DNA from 2 places in the Shewanella sp. SM95 genome. Region 1 is predicted to be linked to the other one. Evidence: predicted binding sites of a transcription regulator. Region 1 holds the regulator's gene; the other holds the start of a gene.
What was found. The regulator sigma-54, encoded in region 1, starts transcription at its own class of promoters, with help from an activator protein. The targets are predictions, from matches to a motif close to GTTGGCACGNNNNTNGNNT.

Region 2: a site for sigma-54 is predicted at 1,818-1,836, ahead of L5M29_RS09720 (superinfection exclusion B family protein). Genes of this name have one in related genera too.

Annotation. Positions count from the first base shown of each region.
Region 1 is NZ_JAKKSE010000018.1:65,252-72,641, reverse strand. Features, by position in the region: gene mgtE (magnesium transporter) at 1-746, opposite strand, end outside; gene L5M29_RS17720 (HPr family phosphocarrier protein) at 997-1,272, opposite strand; gene rapZ (RNase adapter RapZ) at 1,259-2,113, opposite strand; gene ptsN (PTS IIA-like nitrogen regulatory protein PtsN) at 2,110-2,553, opposite strand; gene hpf (ribosome hibernation promoting factor) at 2,556-2,843, opposite strand; gene L5M29_RS17700 (RNA polymerase factor sigma-54) at 2,872-4,350, opposite strand; gene lptB (LPS export ABC transporter ATP-binding protein) at 4,458-5,189, opposite strand; gene lptA (lipopolysaccharide transport periplasmic protein LptA) at 5,186-5,740, opposite strand; gene lptC (LPS export ABC transporter periplasmic protein LptC) at 5,727-6,287, opposite strand; gene kdsC (3-deoxy-manno-octulosonate-8-phosphatase KdsC) at 6,284-6,835, opposite strand; gene L5M29_RS17675 (KpsF/GutQ family sugar-phosphate isomerase) at 6,835-7,390, opposite strand, start outside.
Region 2 is NZ_JAKKSE010000006.1:162,780-170,169, reverse strand. Features, by position in the region: gene L5M29_RS09725 (ATP-binding protein) at 84-1,709, opposite strand; gene L5M29_RS09720 (superinfection exclusion B family protein) at 1,878-2,489, shown strand; gene L5M29_RS09715 (DUF3149 domain-containing protein) at 2,632-2,763, opposite strand; gene L5M29_RS09710 (bacteriohemerythrin) at 3,075-4,664, shown strand; tRNA gene L5M29_RS09705 (tRNA-Leu) at 4,811-4,897, shown strand; gene modC (molybdenum ABC transporter ATP-binding protein ModC) at 4,985-6,070, opposite strand; gene modB (molybdate ABC transporter permease subunit) at 6,064-6,801, opposite strand; gene modA (molybdate ABC transporter substrate-binding protein) at 6,818-7,390, opposite strand, start outside.

The DNA of each region.
Region 1 (7,390 bases):
ATACGCCCGAGCAGCTTACCATCACAGTCGACGACAGGTGCCGATACCCAGTCATTGCGTTCGAATTTTTGCGCGACTTCGCTGTCGGACATGCTCACCGGAATACTTTGAATATTGGGATCCATGATATTGCGAATTGTGGTGCTTGGCGCGCAAGTCAGCAGATCTGCCAGCCTAACACCGCCAAGGACTTTGTCCTGTTTGTCGACCACATATAAGGTATCTGTGGTATCGGGTAGGTTGCCCCTTTGCCGAAGATAGCGCAGCACCACATCGATATTCACATCGGGTCTTAAGGTGACTGTATCTGTGTTCATCAAGCTGCCGGCGGTCTCATCTGGATAAGATAGGGCTTGTTCTACCCTCAGGCGATTTTGTTCCGTCATCGACTGCAGCACTTGTTTGTAAACTGCGTCGGGTAGACTTCGCAGAATATAGGCGAGATCGTCGGTGTCCATGCTTGCTGTCGCTTTCGCGACTCGCTCAGGGCTCATGCTGCGGATAAGTGGGTCTTTGAGTTCTTCACTCAACTCATCGAGTATGTCGCCTATTTGTTCCTGATCGATGAGCTGCCACAGTACTTGTCTGGCACTTGGCGGTGATGATTCTAAGATCAGCGCGATATCTGAGGCGGCCATTTTTTGCAGCATATTGCGCACATGCACGAACATGCCGCTGCTAAGCGCTTGGTTTAACTGGTCAAGACTATGTCCGGTGTGATCGTTTTCTGCATTATCTACGGGCATTTGTCCTCCATTGTGCGGCAAATTGGTTTGAGATCTTAGTGTTGGGCTAGGATTTAGCGGTGACTAAGCGTCAGTCGATGACACAGATTAAGGCGGCTAAGGTAAGGTTAAGGCCAGCGCAATGACCGCTAGTGTAATCGCCTGTGGCTTGTATCGTCGAGCGACAAATGTTTTGCCATGTGTGAATGGCAAGTTTTTTAAACTAGACATGAAGTGAAACTAACGATGAAGTGCTTAGTGTGAAGTGAAACTAACAGGCTTCGTCAAACTTAGCGTCGATTAAGGCACAAATAGCATCGAGAGCCGGCTCTGCATCTGGGCCTTCGGCGATCAGCTTGATGGTTTTACCCATGCCAGTTTCAAGCATCAGTAAGCCAAGTACACTGGCGGCCGATGCTTGTTTATCGCCTTGGATTAAGGTGATGGTCGCATCAAACTCGGAAGCCAGTACCACCAACTTAGTGGCGGCACGGGCATGTAAACCGAGCTTATTACAGATGGTTATCTGACGTTCAAGTTTTGGCATTATTGAGCTCTCGATGACGGGCATAAACTTTATGTTTACCGTTACTAAAGCGTTTTGCCAATTGCTCTGCGACGTAAACCGATCTGTGCTGTCCACCTGTGCAGCCAATGGCCACAGTTAAATAACTGCGATTGTTACGCTCGAGGTGCGGCAGCCAAGTCTCCAGTAAATTTTCGATTTGCCAGATGAACTTATTAACCAGTGGTTGACGATTTAAGAACTCAGCTACGGGTTCATCTAAGCCAGTCAATGGCCGCAGCGCCAACTCCCAGTGGGGATTGGGCAGAAAGCGCACATCGAACATAAAGTCGGCTTCGGTGGGCATTCCGTGCTTAAAGCCAAAGGACTCGAAGTTGATCACGAGTTCTTTATCGACACTACCAAGGAGAATTTGTCTGACTTGGTCGCTTAAATCATAGATATTCAGATTCGACGTATCTATGTAGTGATCGACCAGTTTTGACATAGGCTCGAGCAGTTTTCCCTCCAGCTTTATCGCTTCTTGCAAAGAGACTCGGCTCTTCGACAAAGGATGCAAACGGCGGGTTTCGCTGTAACGCTTGAGCAGAATTTTATCGCTGGAGTTAAGGAAGAAGCTCGTTAACTCAGTATCTGGAGGTAGGCTAGCGAGTTGTTTCACTAAGACCTTATCCTGCTCAGGCATGTTACGCACGTCGACACTGATGGCGACGAGATCGTTACTGCCTTTGAGTTGCTCAAGCAAACTGCCAATCAATGGCAAGGGAAGGTTATCGACACAATAATAGCCGAGATCTTCGAGTACCCTAAGGGCGACAGATTTGCCTGAGCCTGAGCGGCCCGACACTATGACCAGTTTCATCCAGTGATTACCTGATAGAGTTCCGTTTCATCATGCGTCTTGCGTAATTGCTTTAATATTTGCTTGTCGCTCAGCTTTTCGGCCATGCAAGACAAGGTACTTAAGTGCTGCTGACATTGGTCTGCAGGCACCAGTAGTGCAAATAAAATATCAACAGGTTGCTTATCGATAGCATCAAATGCTATCGGCTCTTCACACTTAATTAGTATGGCAATGGGCTGATCTATATCGGCTAGTCGACCATGTGGAATGGCGATGCCGTTACCTATACCTGTGCTCCCCATCTTTTCGCGCGCCACTAGGCTTTCGAATATCTCTTGAGATGAGAGGGTCGGGTACTGGGCAGCGACTAAGTCGCTGATGAGTTCCAGTACCTTTTTCTTGCTGCCCGGAGTGGCGCAGGTAGTGCACTCCGGCCGCAGTATGGTACAAAGTTCCATTATTAGTGTTTTGTTAACTTCTCTTTGTGTTTAATAACCTGACGGTCAAGCTTGTCAATCAGGGCGTCTATAGCGGCATACATGTCAGCATGCTCTGAAGTAGCAAAAACTTCACCACCTATGAGGTTTATTCTCGCTTCGGCAATCTGTTGCATTTTCTCAACATTGAGCACAACGTGCACATTATTGATCTGTTCGAAATGGCGTTCAAGTTTTGAAAACTTTTCTTCTACATATGCACGTAACGATTCGGTAATTTCGATATGGTGCCCACTTAGGTTTATTTGCATAGAAACGTCCTCCGATATCCACTGTAGGTTATAAACTTTTACGCTGATTAGAAGGTGGAATAAGCATAGCCTCTCGGTACTTCGCAATGGTTCTGCGGGCTACGTTGATCCCTTGTTCTGCCAGAAGTTGTGCCATCTTACTATCGCTTAATGGTTTTTTCTGGTTTTCCGCTGCAACCAGTTTCTTGATAAAGGCTCTGATTGCTGTGGATGAGCACTCACCACCATCGTCAGTACCGACGTGGCTAGAGAAGAAGTATTTTAGTTCAAAAAGTCCCTTAGGGGTATGCATGTATTTTTGAGTTGTGACCCGTGAGATGGTGGACTCATGCATTTCTACCGCTTCGGCAATATCGTTAAGCACCATAGGCTTCATGGCTTCTTCACCGTACTCAAAGAAACCTTGCTGATATTGCACTATGCAATTAGCAACTTTAAGCAAAGTATCGTTACGGCTTTCTAGGCTCTTAATAAACCATTTAGCCTCTTGCAGATGGCCGCGAATAAATTGGCTATCGGCTTGGTTTTTGGTACTGCGTGCCATAGAAGCATAATGTTGATTTACATTGATTTTGGGCATGCAGTCAGGATTAAGCTCAACGACCCAGCGGCCATTTTTCTTCGACACAGACACATCTGGGATAACGTATTCGTCATTATTGGGCGTGATCAACAAACCTGGGCGAGGATTGAGGGTTTGGATAAGTGCTATACCATCCCTTAATTCATCTTCTTTTAATTTAGTCTTACGCATCAATAATCTAAAATCACGGGCGGCGATCAGATCTAAATGATCTTTGATCAGCATGCGGGCGTTTTCTAGGTTGGGAGTATCAGCGGCGAAATGCGACAGTTGGATCAGCAGGCATTCACTTAAATCGCGTGCGGCAACGCCTATGGGATCAAAATGCTGAATGCGCTTGAGTACGGCTTCGACTTCGTCAAGCTCAACTTCAGGATTGCCCATGGCTTCGAGAATTTCTTCAGTGCTTTGGGTGAGATAGCCCTGATCGTCGATGGCATCAATAATGGCGGTGGCAATGGCTAAATCGGTTTCAGAAAACGGCGTGAGGTTTTTTTGCCATTCTAAGTGTTCGTACAAACCTTCACTGGTCTCGCCTTGGAAGGGCATATCGTCTTCACGACTGCCGCCGGGGCCTGAGTTTGGGGAGGCGGTAAACACTTCATCCCATGTGGTGTCCATGGGGAGCTCATCGGGCATGGATTCTTTGGTTAGCGACTCTGCCGTGTCTATGGTGGAGCTGTCTTTTTCTGGTGGCAGAGTGCTAGATTCACTGAAATCCGTATCGGATAGCGTTTGGTTTACAGGGGGTTTAGTGGCGTCGAATTGATCCTCTTCCAGCTCGAGAAGGGGATTAGAATCTAATGCTTGCTGGATCTCTTGCTGCAGTTCTAATGACGACAGTTGCAACAGACGTATGGCCTGTTGTAATTGTGGCGTCATGGTTAACTGTTGACCCAGTTTGAGCTGGAGTGACGCTTTCATGTTACCGCTGATCCCTACGTTATTATTGTTGGAGGAGGTCGCTTATTATCATTTTGAGTGAAGCCTAATGGCGGTATAAATTGTCTCCATAGGCTTCGCTCGATTAACTATAGCCTGAATTGTTCACCTAAGTACACAGCCCTAACTTGCTGATTGTCTAAGATCTCTGCTGGAGTTCCTTCGGCAATCAGGTTTCCGTGACTCACAATATAAGCATGTTCACATACATCTAATGTCTCGCGGACATTATGGTCTGTGATCAGTACGCCAAGGCCGCGACTTTTGAGTTGTTCGATAATCTTCTTGATGTCGATAACCGAAATAGGATCGACGCCGGCAAACGGTTCATCGAGCAAAATGAACTTAGGATTAGCGGCTAAAGCCCGCGCAATTTCGACGCGACGACGTTCGCCACCCGACAATGACATGCCTTGGCTGTCACGGATGTGGGTGATATGAAACTCTTCGAGCAGATGTTCTAGTTCTTCTTCTCGTTCTTCGTTTTTAAGTTCTTTACGAGTTTGCAGTACGGCCATGATGTTGTCATGAACAGTTAGCTTACGAAAGATACTGGCTTCCTGCGGTAAGTAACCTATGCCTTTGCGGGCACGCAGATGCATAGGATCTGCGGTTAAATCATCATCGTCGATAAAGATATGCCCCTTATCGCTCTTCACTAGCCCGACAACCATGTAAAAGGTCGTGGTTTTACCGGCACCGTTTGGACCGAGTAGGCCAACGACTTGACCGGTTTTTACCGTCAGACTGACGTCTTTAACCACTTGGCGACTCTTGTAACTTTTTGCCAGATTTTGTGCTCTTAAGGTGATTTGGGTCATTTAGAGTCCTGCTTTTTTACAGGTTTATCCGCCGGAGCGTCTGATTTAGCATCATCTTGATAGTTTTCAGGCTGAATAATAGTGATCACGCGATCGTCACCACTGCCAGTACTCTCGGCCATCAATTTCTGTTGAATCATGTTATAGCGGATTAAATTGCCTGTAACTTGGCTACCTGCTTGATCTAATGACGCCATACCTTTCAGTGTTAAGGTGCGGCTTGCCATATCGTAACGAATTTCTTTCGCGCTTGCCGATGCTGGGCGACCATCGTCTAATATTTGGCTATACGTAGCAGGGTTGCCTGTGGCGACCAAAGTTTTGCTATTTTCACCTTCAGCGGAAAATGCACGCAGTTCATTTGCTTGGATTTTTATTGAGCCTTGGGTAACTTCAACTGGACCAAAGAAGATGATCTGGTTGTTTTTGATATCCGCAGTTTGGCTCACAGCTTTAATTTTGACTTCTTGCTTTAAGTCGCCCACTTTCGCGAAAGCACTCATGCTCATAATTAGCATTAGGCTGGCAAGTAATACGTTATTTTGCTTCATATGTTCCTACTACCTGACTGGTCAATTGCACTTCTTGCGCGTTGAGGTCGGCATAAAGGCCTTGGCCTTGAATATTAAAATCTTTCCCTGTGACGTAAATGGTACGGTCAGAGGTCATTATCATAGTGTTGAGATCGAGTTCCAGATAACTGGTGGACAAGGTCTGAATCGGTTCTTCTGGGCTAATGGCATCGATAATAACATTATTTTCTAATACAACCTTGCCAGTTTCCTTGTTTAGCTTGCCCTGATCAGCCCTGAGCTGCCATTGTGCTTTACCTTGGTCTGGATAAACAAGATAAACAGGTTGAGTAAAGAAAGTTTGATTCGTTGAATCATAATGTTCCATGTGTTTCGCCGTCACACGGCTATTCACTAGTCCTTGCTCATTGAACTCAACACTGCGCAGATCTTCAACGATGAAATCTGGGGTATTTTGATCTTTAACTCTGTTATCGGAATCACCGCTGTGTTTGTTCTGGACCTGCCAGTAAAGCGCTAGTGCGGTTCCAAAAAAAGCGATAATCGCGAGTGTCACACGACTCATATACTCATTCCATGGGCCGAAGTGAATTTATTTTGACTTAGGAGTAACAGATCTGTGAGTTCACGCAGTGCACCGTGGCCACCATTGAGCGTAGTCACAAAATGGGCGTGTTGGCGTACATAGGGGTGGCCGTCAGCAACACTGACCGCTAAACCGACGACATTCATCACGGGGAGATCGACAATATCATCACCGATATAAGCCACTTCTTCTGGGGTGACACCATAAAGTGCGAGCAATGCTTCATAGGGCTCGAACTTATTGTCTACGCCTTGGTAAATATGGGTAACACCAAGGGCTGTCATACGGTTTTCAACGATTTTGGATTGACGTCCTGTGATCACGGCGAGGTTGAAACCGCTGGTGAGGAGTGAGCGCACGCCATAACCGTCACGGGTATGGAAGGCTTTGAGCTCTTCGCCGCTATTGCTCAAGTAAATACGGCCGTCGGAAAACACCCCATCGACGTCACAGATTAACAGTTTAATCTTTTGCGCGCGTTGCCACACATCATCACTGATTGGGCCGTAAAATCCTTGCTGTGGCATTAAATGACTCCTGCTTTAACCATGTCTAGCATGTTAAGAGCGCCGATAGGATGGCGATCTTTATCAATAACAATTAATCCGTTGATGTTTTTTGAGTCCATCACTTGCAGCGCTTGGGCGGCCAATACATTATCCGTGATCGTGACGCAGTTACGGGTCATCACATCGGCAATGGGCGTCGTGCGTAAATTCACTTCGGCATCGATAACGCGGCGTAAATCACCATCGGTGAAGATACCAACCAGCTTGCGCTGATCATCGATAATCGCCGTCATGCCTAAGCCTTTCTTGGAGATTTCGTACAGGGCTTCTGTGATGCAAATATCGTGGTTGACGAGCGGTAAGTCATCACCGCTGTGCATCACATCACAGACTTTTAACAGCAACTTACGTCCTAATGCACCGCCGGGATGGGACATAGCAAAATCATCACGGGTAAAGCCTTTCGCTTGCAGCAGCGCAATGGCGATGGCATCGCCCATCACTAAGGTTGCTGTGGTACTTGAGGTGGGTGCTAGTCCAAGTGGGCAAGCCTCTTCTGGGACTTCAATACAT
Region 2 (7,390 bases), on a different contig from region 1:
CTTAACCTAGATTCAGTCAAGATATCACCGCTTTCAAGGGCGGTGATACCCCTTCAATATTATGTAATTTCATTAGGTTATAGCTAGATATAAAAATCTTGTTGATTATTGACTGATTCACATTGAGTGTATGGAAATTTAATATCAAATTGTGGGCCGCCTAGTTTTGAGTCTGCGCGATAACTCATCGTGCCTTTTAACAGTGTTGCGGCATTAAAGGCCGCTGATAATCCTAAGCCAGTACCACCTTTATTACGATTTGTAGTAAAGAAGGGTTCGAACATGTGCTCAGCAACATCGGCTGGAATGGCTAAGCCATTATTTTGAATGCTGATTTGAATTGATTCTTCATCCAAAGTCGCACTAATGTGGATAAGATTGTCTTCATGTCCTTGGAATGCATGGGTAAAGGCGTTCGAGAGAATATTACTAACAATTTGATTTAACAAACTGATATTGGTTTTGATATTGAGTGTAGGCTCCACGTTGATCTCCGTTGAGGCGTTAACATTGGGATGCATAATTAATGTCGACTCTAGGATTTCATGTAGCTGCTGGTTTAGATTACAGCATTGGTGTTCTTCATGACTGCGATCGATGGCGATCGTTTTAAATTTTTGAATTAAACTACTGGCTTTAGTGATATTACGGACAATGAGTTCACAGCTTTCTTGGTACTCATTAAGTATTTCATTTATCTCATCTAATGTGGCTTGATCGCTGTGGATCAGGTCGATCAGTTCTTCAATATGGCTGAGCTGCGCACTCGCCGCCGTCAAACAAATGCCAATTGGGGTGTTTATCTCATGGGCAACCCCTGACACGAGTCCACCCAAGGCCGCCATTTTTTCTTGCTCAACTAAAACCTGTTGTGCTCGTTTTAGTGCGCTAAGGGATTGTTCTAACTCTAGTGTTCTTTCTTTTACTTGCCTTGCGAGCTCTTCTTTATAGCTACGTTCGAGCTTGAGTAGCCGCTCTCTATCTTCTAAGGCTATTTGCAGTTCCGTCTTAGAATTCTTTAAGGCGCTAAATGAGCTTCTAAGTTGTACTTGCATGCTATTGATGGAATCGGCGACTTGTTTGAATTCATCAATTTTTTCATGACGGTCAAATTGTAGTGGCTCGTATTCATGGTCTATGTCGATATTTTTGCAGTATTGGCTGAGTTTATCTAAGTGTTTAGTAATGTTGAACCACACTAAAAATAGAATAAACCCAGCCACTAAGAAGGTTTTAATGCCATTAGAAAGCAGAATGATAATGGCCTTATCATACAAGCGTTGATAGATAGCATCGACATCGACTTGTATTTCGAGTGTGCCGACATTGATGTTTTCAGTCGGTGATTTATAGACTAAAGGAAAGGTTTTATCTAAGGAGTGTTCTTGTTTCTGCTCGCCTGCATTCCATGCTTGGCCGCTGTCATCTTTAATCGAAATATAGTTAATATCGGGCAGCTGAATTAGCCCATTGAGCTGAGTGTTAATGAGCCGCTCGTCAATAACCCAAATACTGGCGGCGAGTACATCTAAGTTCACCTTTTCCATGTTGGAAAATACTCTATCGATACGCACTACATCATTGCGATAATCACTGATCAACTGATACGCAGTGGTGATTAAGGTGATAACAGAACTAAAAAGTACAATAGACAGGGTAAGGTGCCTGCCTATGGGGCTTTTGATAAGTTGGCTAAAGAATGTCAGCATCTTAAATTTTCTTTATGCAATAGCGGCTTGAGATGCTTATAAGCATAGACCTACAGATCCAGAAAGTGCATTTTCTCGCAGATAAAATCAACGAAATATGTCTTCATTTGTGGCATTAAATTTGCTTATTAGCCGATAAGTTCAATTTTTTGTCACTGGGATAGCACTATGTTTAAACTCAAGCTGGATTCAGTTAAGTTTTTTAGCCCGAAGAAAATGATGTTTAGAGTCATGCTGTGGCTTATGGTGAGTTGTTCTGTCTTACTTCTTATTCCCCCTAATGTACTGGCAGTGCTGGCGCTCGATAAATTTGTGCCAGAACATGCACAGTTTGTTGGATTAGGTCTAATCGTTTCTATCGCTTACTTTTTGAGTCAATTAATTAACTTAGGCTTAGATGAGTCTATCCGTCATTTAAGTGATAAGCGCGTTATTGAGACGATTGAAGCTAAAGTGAATCTACTTGATCCCGCCGAGCGAGCTTTAGTGAGGGAATTCTTTCTTCAAGGCGCCACGATTTTGACTCTGCCGCAAAATGAACCCGCTGTAAAAAGTTTAGTGAATGCCTGCATCTTAGAAAAGCTCGGTAACGAGCGCCATTATGCGATTCAGGGACCGACCGCCGACTATAAGATTGCCATGAAAGCGCGTATGTACCTCAACCGTGATGTGCTGCGTTTGCCAGCAGGTGAGCCGAGCCAAGAAGAAATGCAGTCGTTGATTAAGGCGCGCCCGCAATTTTTGAATGGATTAGTACAAAACAGAAAACACGCAGCATAGGCGTGTTCTATCTCACTCGGATGAGTGCTAGCTATGGTTTAGTTAGCATTTTTAATATGCGAGACAACAAAAAAATGGGGGTGATAGGACCCCCTAGATTTTGCATTTATACAAGAAACATGAAGAACAACTGGAGCAAAAACTATGGTTTCGGTGCCGACTTCACAATGAACATCCAAGTGATATAAGACACTATTCCTATTGTGCTAAAGATAACGATCATTGAAAGTAAGCCTATGGGGTTACCAAACATCAGATCTAACCAAAATGCCATGACTGAAATCCTCTTTCCTGTGAAGTCCTCGCTAAATTAGCGGTATTCGATAGCTAAAATACTGATCTCGATCAATAAAAAATTGACATAGGAATACAAAGTCATAACCCTTAGTTAACTCTGTGATCTTGGTCAAATTTAAGAGTATGCTTAACAGCGACGAGTTCAAATAATTTAGCTTTGTTTCTTCTTCCGTTAGCGTCTAGGATTAACCTATTCAACTCGATCGATATTTAGTTAACGCGCTATTCCATTTATTCGTTCTTGTTTTTATATGAAGGCGCGATATCAGTTTTTTAAAGGAGTAAAAAATGGATTATAAAAAAAGTCACAAGGATTCAATGGGATATAATTCTATCTTTGCGCCACTATTGTTGCTGATTTATCCCCTCTATTGTTTGGTGATCACAGGGCACTTTGTTGCCATTTTGTGTTTAAGCGCGCTCGCCGCCATTTTAATATTCAACATCAATAAATTAATTCGTAATTTGAGACAACTTGAGCGTGCAGCACACCACTTAGGCGAGGGAGATTTAAGTTATCAATTGGAAGAGAAAGATGCGGGTGTGTTCATCAAGGTAGTACATAACATTAATCGCATGGGTGAGGATGTCAGCCGTACGATTTTGTCTTTATCTGATACCTGTGAAGGGATGAAAAAAGTCGCCTCGGATATCAAGGTTATCAGTGAACAGGCAAAGCAAGGCGTGTTAGAGCAAGAGCATCAAACTGAACTGGCAGCCAGTGCAATGACGCAGATGGTTTCAAGCGTACAAGCTGTATCGCAAAATGCGGTGAGTGCTGCGCAGGCAGCTGATATTGCCCAAAGTTCTGCTAAGCGCGGCGATCAAATCATGAATGGCATAGTCACTAAAATTGGCGCTATGTCGCAACAGATCCATGATACTCGAACCGTGATCGAGCACTTGGCCGCCGACAGCAACAATATCAGTAGCATTATTGAAACCATTTCGCAGGTGGCCGAACAGACCAATTTACTCGCTTTAAATGCTGCCATTGAAAGTGCGAGAGCGGGTGAACATGGTCGCGGTTTTGCTGTAGTCGCCGATGAAGTGCGTAATCTCGCTAAACGAACATCCGAAGCCACGGTTGAGATCCAGCAGCAAATCGCCGCATTACAAAAAGGCGCACAACATGGTGTTGAAGTCATGTTGAAAAACGTGGCGATTGCCGACGAAACGGCTGATATGGTTGATCAAGCTCACAGTGCACTCGGGCAGATTGTCGCTCAGGTGGAGACCATTACCGATATGTCCCACCAAATTGCCACTGCATCGGGACAACAACATACAGTAGCAGAGGAAATTAATAAAAATATCAGTGTGATGGCTGAGCTAGCCCTGAGTAATGCCTCCCACACCAACAACACTAACTTATCGAGTTTGAAAGTGTATAACATGTCGCAGGAAATCGGCTCCTTGCTGCATCGATTCCATGTGAATGCGGCATTCTTTAACTCGAGTCAGGCACAAAATAAACTCTTTGTGAAATGGGGGCCTGAGTTAGACATAGGGATGCCAGAGATCAATCGTCAACATCAGCGCTTAGTCTCATTGATCAATGAATTACACCGCACATTAAATGAAGAATATGGACTCGAAGCCATCAAACGTATCGTGCAAGGGTTAGTAGATTACACCGCCAATCACTTTGCCTATGAAGAGGAACTCTTTGCGCGTTTTGGTTACCCTCAAACTGACAGCCACAAGGAAAAACACGGCAAGTTAGTTGGGCAAGTACTTGATTTTCAAAAGCGGGTTGTTAGAGGTGAAGATGTTGCCGACGAATTAATGGCTTTCTTGAAAGCTTGGTTGGTAAACCATATTCAAAAAAGTGATAAAGAATATACCGCTTTTTTATTATCCCATGGCGCAGAATAACCCCAAGAGCATGATTTTTGAGCGGTTAAATGCAATTTGTATTAAAGTCGCGGCAAAAGACTTGCCATTGTCATAAGCAAAGGTATAATTCCCAGCACTTAGAGACAGCCAGTTGTTTTGATTGCTTCTAAGTGCATATTTGATATGCCAGTGTGGTGAAATCGGTAGACACAGGGGATTCAAAATCCCCCGCCCTTAAAAGCGTGCCAGTTCGAGTCTGGCCACTGGTACCAAATCCTTCTGATGAAGGAACTAAAACCGACCTAGAGTCGGTTTTTTTGTGCCTGAAATTTGGTTTTCGAACGGTGCTCTAGGTTGAGCTAGTGGGATTCAGCGATATCCATTTGCGTCATAGTCACTCCTTTGATTTGTGCATAAATCGCTTTGCCATGAGTGAGTTGCAGTTCGTCGCAGGCCCAAGGGGTGATGTTGGCCCAAAGTTCATCACGGCCTAGGGCGATTTTTAATTGGATTTGCTCGCCGTTATCACTGAGGTATAACTCTTTAATTTCTCCCTTTAGCAGGTTACGTATACTTGAGCCTTTGGGGAGCTCAGTGCAAACCGAGACATGATTTGCCTGAATACGCACTTTGAGTTTCTTTGCCGTTTCAGCCAGGTAGCCACTTACCCACAAATAGTTTCCATCATCCATCACGAGTCGAGTCATGGGGTAGTCGGGATGTCTGTCGGCGACCTTTGCACTGAGGAGTGAGCTGAGTTCCTGCAATGGCACCCAAGGGCGCATTTGCTCGCTATTCCACACTTCACTTAAGGCCCCTTGGGCGATCAATTTTCCCTGATGCAGCACCAGCATATAATCCGCCAGTTGTAAGATCTCATCTAAGCTGTGGCTCACATACACTATCGGCAGTTTTAGTTCCTGCGATAAGGTTTGCAGGTAGGGCAGTAACTCGCGTTTACGGGGTAAATCGAGTGATGCCAGCGGCTCATCCATCAGCAGCATGTCAGGTGATGTCAGCAGGGCACGGCCAATGGCAACCCGTTGTTTTTCACCGCCAGATAGCGTGCTGGGATAACGACTGAGGAGTTTTTCAATCCCTAGTAGTTGCACAATTCTATCGAACAAGACTGGGTTAGCTGTACGCATACCATAGTTGAGATTGCCCTTCACGCTATAGTGCGGGAACAGTCGTGCTTCTTGAAATACATAGCCAATTTGGCGCTTCTCTGGGGGAAGGTTCACTTTGCCTTGTTGATAAAGCAGTTTGTCGCCGAGGCGGATTTCACCGCTATCTGGGGTTGAAAGCCCACCGAGTAGGTTCACTAGTGAGGTCTTACCCGCACCCGAACGGCCAAAAACGGCTGTCACGCCTTGCAATGGCAATTGGGTATCGACTTTCAGTTGCAGTTGTCCGAGTCGTTTTTCAATATTGATTGTTAACATACGCTTGCCGTCCTCTGCAGGGCTTTTTTACTCAGCCATTGGGAGGCAAGTAAAGACGCGAGTGCGATAACGATCGATATAATGCACAGACGCATGGCCTGATATTCGGCTCCCGGAGTTTCAATAAAAGAGTACATGGCGAGCGGAATCGTACGGGTTTCACCTGGGATATTAGAAACGAAGGTAATAGTCGAGCCAAATTCCCCTAGGCTGCGGGCAAAGGCGATAATCATGCCTGACACTATCCCTGGAGAGGTGAGTGGCAGTGTGATGGTGAGAAATACTCGCCATCGACTGCTACCTAAAGTGCGTGCGGCCTGCTCGAGTCGAATATCAACGGTTTCAAAGGATTGGCGTATGGATCTGACCATCAGCGGGAATGACACTATCGCCGCCGCGAGGGCCGCACCGCGCCAACTAAAGCTAAAACTGATACCAAACCAATTAAATAACCACTGGCCGATAAAACCTTGGCGGCCCATGCTGATCAGCAAGAGGTAACCCACTACCACGGGCGGTAACACCAGTGGTAGATGGAGCACACTGTCAAATATAGCCTTGCCAGGAAACTCGACCCTTGCCAGTAACCAAGCGCACAAAATACCCAAGGGTAAACTGGCGATAACGGCAACGGATGACACCTTTAAGCTGAGCAGCAGTGCGGCAATTTCATAGTCGCTCAAAAGAGAGCCACTTAGCAGAGAGCCGCTTAAAAATGAGCCGCTTAACAAAGAACCACTCAGCACCCTAATTCACTCCAAAGCCATATTTCTCAAACACATTTTTTGCGCTTGGGCCCTGCAGATACTCATTGAACGCTTTGGCGCTTGCGGTCGATTCTTGTTTGACTAAGGCGACAGGGTATTCAATTGGGCTGTAACTCGTTTCTGGGAAGGTGCCAACGATTTTGATCTTTTGAGCGACTTTCGCATCGGTTGAATACACTATGCCAAGCGGCGCTTCACCCTGTTCAACCAAAGCGAGGGCGGCACGGACATTGTTAGCACGGGCGAGTAAGGGCTCAGCGGCTTGCCATAGCTTGAGGTTTTCGAGGGCTTGCTTGGCATATTGTCCAGCAGGCACATGATCTGGATCGCCAACAGCCATACGACTGCCTTTTAATGCGGCTTTAATATCCCAATCGCCATTGAGCACGACTTCTGTAATGGGACTATTTTTCTCGGCAATCAAGACTAAGGTATTTTTTAACAAGGTTTTTCGGCTGTTAACATCGACCGCTTTAGCATCGACCAGATAATCCATCCACTTTTGATTCGCCGAGACAAACAGATCGGCTGGCGCACCATTGGCGACTTGTTT